2 regions of the Bradyrhizobium sp. CCBAU 53340 genome follow, and region 1 is predicted to be linked to the other one. Evidence: predicted binding sites of a transcription regulator. Region 1 holds the regulator's gene; the other holds the start of a gene.

What was found. Region 1 encodes PhoB, which activates phosphate uptake and scavenging genes when phosphate is short. Its sites were predicted from a motif close to TGTCATNNANCTGTCAT; they were not measured.
Region 2: a site for PhoB is predicted at 2,284-2,300, ahead of XH89_RS12045 (YbhN family protein). Genes of this name have one in related genera too.

The regions. Positions count from the first base shown of each region.
Region 1 covers NZ_CP030055.1:7,477,798-7,481,208, reverse strand. The annotation lists gene pstB (phosphate ABC transporter ATP-binding protein PstB) at 1-642, shown strand, start outside; gene phoU (phosphate signaling complex protein PhoU) at 654-1,370, shown strand; gene phoB (phosphate regulon transcriptional regulator PhoB) at 1,385-2,098, shown strand; gene XH89_RS35475 (GcrA family cell cycle regulator) at 2,189-2,701, opposite strand; gene XH89_RS35470 (aspartate aminotransferase family protein) at 3,158-3,411, shown strand, end outside.
Region 2 covers NZ_CP030055.1:2,577,370-2,580,780, forward strand. The annotation lists gene XH89_RS12040 (hypothetical protein) at 1-917, opposite strand, end outside; gene XH89_RS12045 (YbhN family protein) at 1,029-2,111, opposite strand; gene XH89_RS12050 (ferritin-like domain-containing protein) at 2,542-3,048, shown strand; gene XH89_RS12055 (MFS transporter) at 3,125-3,411, opposite strand, start outside.

The sequences.
Region 1 (3,411 bases):
TCCGGCTGCGGCAAGTCGACCCTGCTGCGCATCTTCAATCGGATGTATGATCTCTATCCGGGCCAGCGCGCTAGCGGTCAGCTGATGCTCGATCAGACCAACATTCTCGATCCCAAGCTCGACCTCAACCTGCTGCGCGCCCGCGTCGGTATGGTATTCCAGAAGCCGACGCCGTTCCCGATGACGATCTACGAGAACATCGCCTTCGGCATCCGGCTCTATGAGAAGATCTCGAAATCCGAGATGGACGACCGCGTCGAGAAGGCGCTGCGCGGCGGCGCGCTGTGGAACGAGGTCAAGGACAAGCTCAATGCCTCCGGCCTGTCGCTCTCCGGCGGCCAGCAGCAGCGCCTCTGCATCGCCCGCACCGTCGCGGTGCGGCCCGAGGTGATCCTGTTCGACGAGCCGTGCTCGGCGCTCGACCCGATCTCGACCGCCAAGGTCGAGGAGCTGATCCAGGAGCTGTCCGAGAACTACACGATCGCGATCGTCACCCACAACATGCAGCAGGCGGCGCGCGTCTCCGACAAGACTGCCTTCATGTATCTCGGCGAGCTGATCGAGTTCGACGACACCAGCAAGATCTTCACGTCGCCGTCCGACCGGCGCACGCAGGATTACATCACCGGCCGGTTCGGCTGAGGAGACAGGACATGGGTTCTGAACATACCGCAAAAGCCTTCGACACCGACCTCCAGGAGCTCACCCGCCTGGTCGCCGAGATGGGCGGCATCGCCGAGCGCATGATCGTCGATTCCGTCGACGCGCTGATCCGCCGCGATGTCGCGCTCGGCCAGCGCGTCGTTACCATCGACGCCGAGCTCGACGCGCTGCAGAAGAAGATCGAGGAGCGCGCCGTGCTGACCATCGCGCGCCGCCAGCCGATGGCGGTCGATCTGCGCGAGATCGTCGGCGCCATGCGCGTTGCGACCGATCTCGAACGGATCGGCGACCTCGCCAAGAACATGGGCAAGCGCGTCGCGGCGCTGGAGACGGATTTCCATCCGCTCAAGCTGTTCCGCGGCCTGGAGCACATGACCGACCTCGTGCAGCAGCAGGTCAAGTCGGTGCTGGACGCCTATGCCGCGCACGATCTGCCGGCGGCGATGGCGGTGTGGAAGGGCGACGAGGAAGTCGACGCCATCTGCACCTCGCTGTTCCGCGAGCTCCTCACCTACATGATGGAGGATCCGCGCAACATCTCATTCTGCATCCATCTGATGTTCTGCGCCAAGAACATCGAGCGGATCGGCGACCATGCCACCAACATCGCCGAGACGGTGTTCTACATGATCGAAGGCCAGGCCATCACCGACAAGCGGCCGAAGGGCGACATGACGACCTTCGCCACCACGGTCCCGAATACTTAAGGAGCGACGAGCCCATGGGCGCACGCATTATGGTTGTTGAGGACGAGGAAGCTCTCACCGAGCTTCTCCGCTACAACCTCGAGGGCGACGGCTATGACGTCGAGACGGTGATGCGCGGCGACGACGCCGACACCCGCCTCAAGGAGCACATCCCCGATCTGATCGTGCTCGACTGGATGCTGCCGGGGCTCTCGGGCATCGAGCTGTGCCGCCGGCTGCGGACCCGGTCCGACACCAAGCAGCTGCCGATTATCATGCTCACCGCGCGCGGCGAGGAGAGCGAGCGGGTGCGGGGACTTGCCACCGGCGCCGACGATTACATCGTCAAGCCGTTCTCGGTGCCCGAGCTGCTCGCCCGCGTGAAGGGCCTCTTGCGGCGCGCCAGCCCCGAGCGGCTCGCCACCGTGCTCGCTTTCGGCGACATCGAGCTCGACCGCGAAAAGCGCCGCGTGGCGCGCTCGGGCCGGCCGATCGATCTCGGCCCGACCGAATACCGCCTGCTGGAGTTCTTCCTCGAACATCCGGGCCGCGTGTTCTCGCGCGAGCAGCTGCTCGACAGCGTCTGGGGCCGCGACATCTATATCGACGAGCGCACCGTGGACGTCCATATCGGCCGCCTGCGCAAGCTGCTCAATCTCGGCCGCGAGCAGGATCCGATCCGCACCGTCCGCGGTGCCGGCTATGCGCTCGACGATCGCTTTGCCAAGGCAGAGCAGACGTCAAGCTAGCGGCACTCATGCCAAACAAAAAAGCGCGCCCAGTGGCGCGCTTTTCTTTTTGTCCCGGCCCGGGCCGGGACAATGTCGTCTCAGCAATGCTCAGCGCGTGCTCGGCTTGGCCGGCGCGCGGCGCCGATCGGCGGCCGGCTGATAGGCGACACGCGAGTGCTGGGCGCAGTAGGGCAGGCCGGACAGTGCCTTGCCGCCGCAGAAGAAGAAATCCGGGCTCGAGGGGTCGCCGACCGGCCAGTGGCAGGTCGCCTCGTTGAGTTCGAGCAGCGAGAGCCGCTGGCTCATCGGCACCACGTTGTCATAGGTAACGGGTTCGGCTTCGACCTCGACCTCGAAGGCCTGCGCCAGCGCGGTGTTGCCGCGCGCCATGGGGCGGCTCACCCGCATCATGTGCTGCGCGGGACGCGCCTTGCGCGGCCGCGGAGCTGCCGATGAGGGGCTCTTGGCCCGGCCGGACAGGCCGAGCCTGTGCACCTTGCCGATCACGGCGTTGCGGGTGACATTCCCAAGCTCAGCGGCGATCTGGCTGGCCGAAAGTCCGGCCTCCCAGAGCTTTTTCAGCTGCTCGACGCGATCGTCGGACCAGGTCAAAACCGTCATTGCACCCTTTCCTTCGCCGCGCGCCGCCATCCTGGGGCGGCACGACGAATGCCTAAGTCTCGAAAAACCCGTGCCGCCAGAATCCCTTAAGGCTCGCCGGGCGCACCAGATGCGCCCGAACGTTTACGCCGGTACATGAGGACTTATGGGATCAGAACCGCTGCACGAGATGTCGTATCTGACAAGCCAAACGCTACAATATGGCGTGACTCACGCGCAAGAGTCCGCCGACTCGCTTCCACATGTTCCGTGGCGAAAATCCCGCAAAATCGCCACCGCAAGACTACGGAATCAGCGTTTCGCGAGGCTTTCCGGGCGGCATTGACACCCGTTTCACCAGGCCTAAGATAGTCGTGCGTGCCGCCCTTAAAAGGCGGCACGTTTCGTTTTCCGGGCCGGTCAATGGTGCGTTGCGCAATGCACACATTGTCCGTCCGCAACAATCAAGTGATCGTCATGACCAACAGCGCAGCGCCGCATTTGCTCCCCGTTTTCGCCAGAGCCGACATCGGTTTTGAGCGCGGTGAAGGCGTCTGGTTGATCGCAACCAACGGCGATCGCTATCTCGATTTCACCTCGGGCGTCGCCGTGAATGCGCTTGGCCATGCCCATCCTGCGCTGGTCAAGGCGTTGCAGGAGCAGGCGACCAAGCTCTGGCACATGTCGAACTTGTTTCAGAGCCCTGATGGCGAGAGGCTCGCCGCGCGTCT
Region 2 (3,411 bases), 2.8 Mb from region 1:
AGCAGCCCGTCGCTGATGCTGGCACCGGTGCAGGCGAGCGGCAGATAGGTGACGGCGATATGGGTGTAGCGCACCGCGAGCGCGAGCGCGGTGCGGGCCTGGTAGCTGTAGAGCGAGCGGTGGCAGGGCGAGTTGAACCAGAGCGCGCTGTAATGCTGCCAGTTCGCGAGCGTATCCGGCGCCTCGCAGGCGCGGCCACCCTTGAAGCCGGCGCGGCTCGGCCGGTAATATTGTCCGCCCGCGGTGCCGAGATAGGAGCGGAAGCAAAAGCCCTCGTCGGACAGGGCCAACGGACGATCCGGATTGCCTTCACCGGAGGCGATGCTGTCGCCGAGGCCGGCGATGAAGATGTCGCGGACCTGGATCTCGGTCTGGACGCGCTGAGCCGGATCGGAGCCGGAGGAGACGTCGACGCTCGCCACCGTCTGCTTGCCGTAGCGCACCCGCAGATTGATCGGCTCGGCGCAGTCGAAGGTCGACGTTTGCGGCCCGTCGCCGTCGTCGAACGACCAGGCGCAAGTGGCGCCGACCGGCACCGCGCCGGTCAGGCGCACGGTGATGGGGTGATCGATCGGGGTGATGTAGTTCTCTTTGACGTTATCGCGGGTGCATGGCTGGTTGACCCGGCCCTGGAGGTCGATGCAGAGCCGGTTGACCATGTTGCGGGCCCAGCCGCGGCCCTCGCTTTGCAGCTCCAGCGACTGCTCGGCGGCAAGGATGCTGCGGTTACGCGCATTCTCGACATGGAGCAGGAAGTCGCGCTCCTCCCGGAACAGGCGGAAGCGGTTGCGAACCTCCCAATTGATCTGCATGGCGCCGGCATCCTGGGCGGCTGCGGGCTGAGGCGGCAAAATAGCGAGGAGCCCGGCCAGCAGCAGGGCGCCCGCACAAAATCGGCGAAGGGAAACAGGGATCATGGCCCGCGTCTTCAACGGCAAAGTTGAGGCGGAAATAAGAGAGCATCGCTCTCTTGCCTGCAACCTTTGTCTGCCACTTTTACGGGCCGCCAGCGTGATCGCAGGCCGGTCTTAACGTTTGCTGGCCTGGCGCAACGACCGCTCATGCTCCATTGCCGTCACCTGCTTGGGCAGATTGGCCTGCGCGCAGGCTTCCGCCAGCCGCCGCCGCTCCTGCCAGGGCTGGACGACATTCATCCAGAGCTCGCGCGTGCCCATGATGGAGATGGCGAGGCCGAACGGGATCACGAAATAGAGAATGCGGAAGACGAGCAGGGTCGCCAGCAGCTGCTCGCGGCCGAATTCCGGCAGCGCCACCAGCATGGCGGCGTCGAAGACGCCGATCGAGCCCGGGGCATGGCTGGCAAAGCCCAGGAGCGTCGCCAGGATGAATACCACCGCGAGCGACAGGAAATCGATCGGGGGGGCGGCCGGTATCAGCAGGTACATCGCAAGGGCGCAGAAGCCGAGATCGACCACCCCGATCAGGATCTGCACCAGCGTCAGCGGCGCCGACGGCAGCACCACTTTCCAGCCCTTCTGGCCGAGCTCGCGGCGCTTCTCGCCCATGCTGAGCCAGACCAGATAGGCGACGATGGAGGCAAGGCCGCCGATCGCGATTAGCCGGTTAATCGACGAGGGCAGTTGATCCATGTAGGAGGCTGCATCCGGATGGATGGCCATGCCGATCGACAGCACGAAGATGTTACCGAGCCAGAACGTCAGGCCGGAGAGGAAGCAGATCTTGGCAACATCGATCGCGTTCAGGCCGTAGTCAGAGTAGATCCGGAAGCGGATCGCTCCGCCGGTGAAGACCGTGGCGCCGATGTTATGGCCGATCGAATAGGACGTGAAACTCGACAGCGCTGCGATGCGGTAGGGAACGTGCTTCTTGCCGATCGTTCGCAGCGCAAAAAAGTCGTAGAAGGTCAGCGTACAGAACGCGAAGAACACGCAGATCGCCGCCAGCCCGATATTGCCGCGGGGGATATCGGTCAGCGCGGTGAGGATGGCACCCCTGTCGATGCCATGGAGGGTCCGCACAAGCGTGGTGACCGCGAAGGCGATGATCATGACGCTCGCGGCAATTCCCAGCCGTCGCCAGCCGATCCATTTCTTGAAGCCGCGTTTCAGCGCGGGCAGCAGTCCGTGCATTCATCCTCCCGGCGGGGGGCAAAACCGACCCGATCGGGCCGTTGGCAGGTCGGGCGTGATCGTTGCCAAAAACCGGCGCCGATCGCTAGGCATCTTTGTAGCTCATTAAGGCAAAAACAGCGACTTGTGCAGCCCTTGACAAGGGCGGGATCTGCACCGGATCGGCTGTTTTTGTCATACGTGGTTCACATCGAGCGCGCGTTAAGCATGTGAGTCGAGAGCCAAGCTTCGATCGCGTGCCCTTATGTTCAGATGGTCTCAGATCCCGCGCGCGCAAGCATTGTTCCAGCGCAAGCGCCTGTAGGCTTTCTTTGGAACGACAGCGCCGCGCGCAGGTTAGCGCCCCATCAGCAACCGAACACGGCGAAACAAGCGGCTTTTTGCGCAAGCCGGTGCCGTCGTGTTCCCGAAACCCGCGAGGATCGGAACGATGGGACTGTTCACAAAAGACATCAAGACCATGAACGACCTCTTCGTGCATCAGCTGCAGGACATCTATTACGCCGAGCAGCAGCTCACAAAGGCGTTGCCGAAAATGGCCGATAAGACGACCGATCCGCAGCTAAAGCAGGGCTTTTTGACGCACCTCGAGGAAACCAGGCAGCACGTCACGCGGCTCGAGGAAGTGTTCAAGATGCACGGTGTCAAGGCGAAGGCGGTCGACTGCCCCGCGATCGACGGCATCATCGAGGAGGCCGACGCGACCGCCGGCGAAGTGGCGGACAAGGCCGTGCTCGATGCGGCGTTGATCAATGCGGCGCAAGCGGCCGAACATTACGAGATCGTCCGCTACGGCAGCCTGATCGCCTGGGCCAAGCAGCTTGGCCGCAGCGACTGTGCCGCTGTGCTCGCCAAGACGCTCGAGGAAGAGAAGGCGACCGACAAGAAGCTGACAACGCTTGCCGAGAGCAAGGTCAACCTGCGCGCGGCAAGCTGACCGCGAGCTACTCCCTGAGATACTCCCCGCAAGGGACGCCGCGCATGGCGCGCGGCGTCTCTTTTTTTGGCCGCGTCTAGCTGGCCCGGTACTTCAGGCCGAACACCAGGGCAACCATCGCAAAGACTGCAATCGTCGTCGCAAAGACCAGGCTCGCCACGGTCGAGCTGATCACGGTCGAAAGGACGCCGATCCCGATCACGGGAAGCGCGTTGCCGAGAAAGCAGCAGATGAAATAGGCCGAGACCACTTCGGCGCGGCGATCGTCCGGTGCGATCTGGTTCACAACCTGCAGGCTGCCGCGATAGCCGAGGCCCGCCGCGACGCCGCAGGTCGCGGTCGCCACGATCATGACCGCGAGCG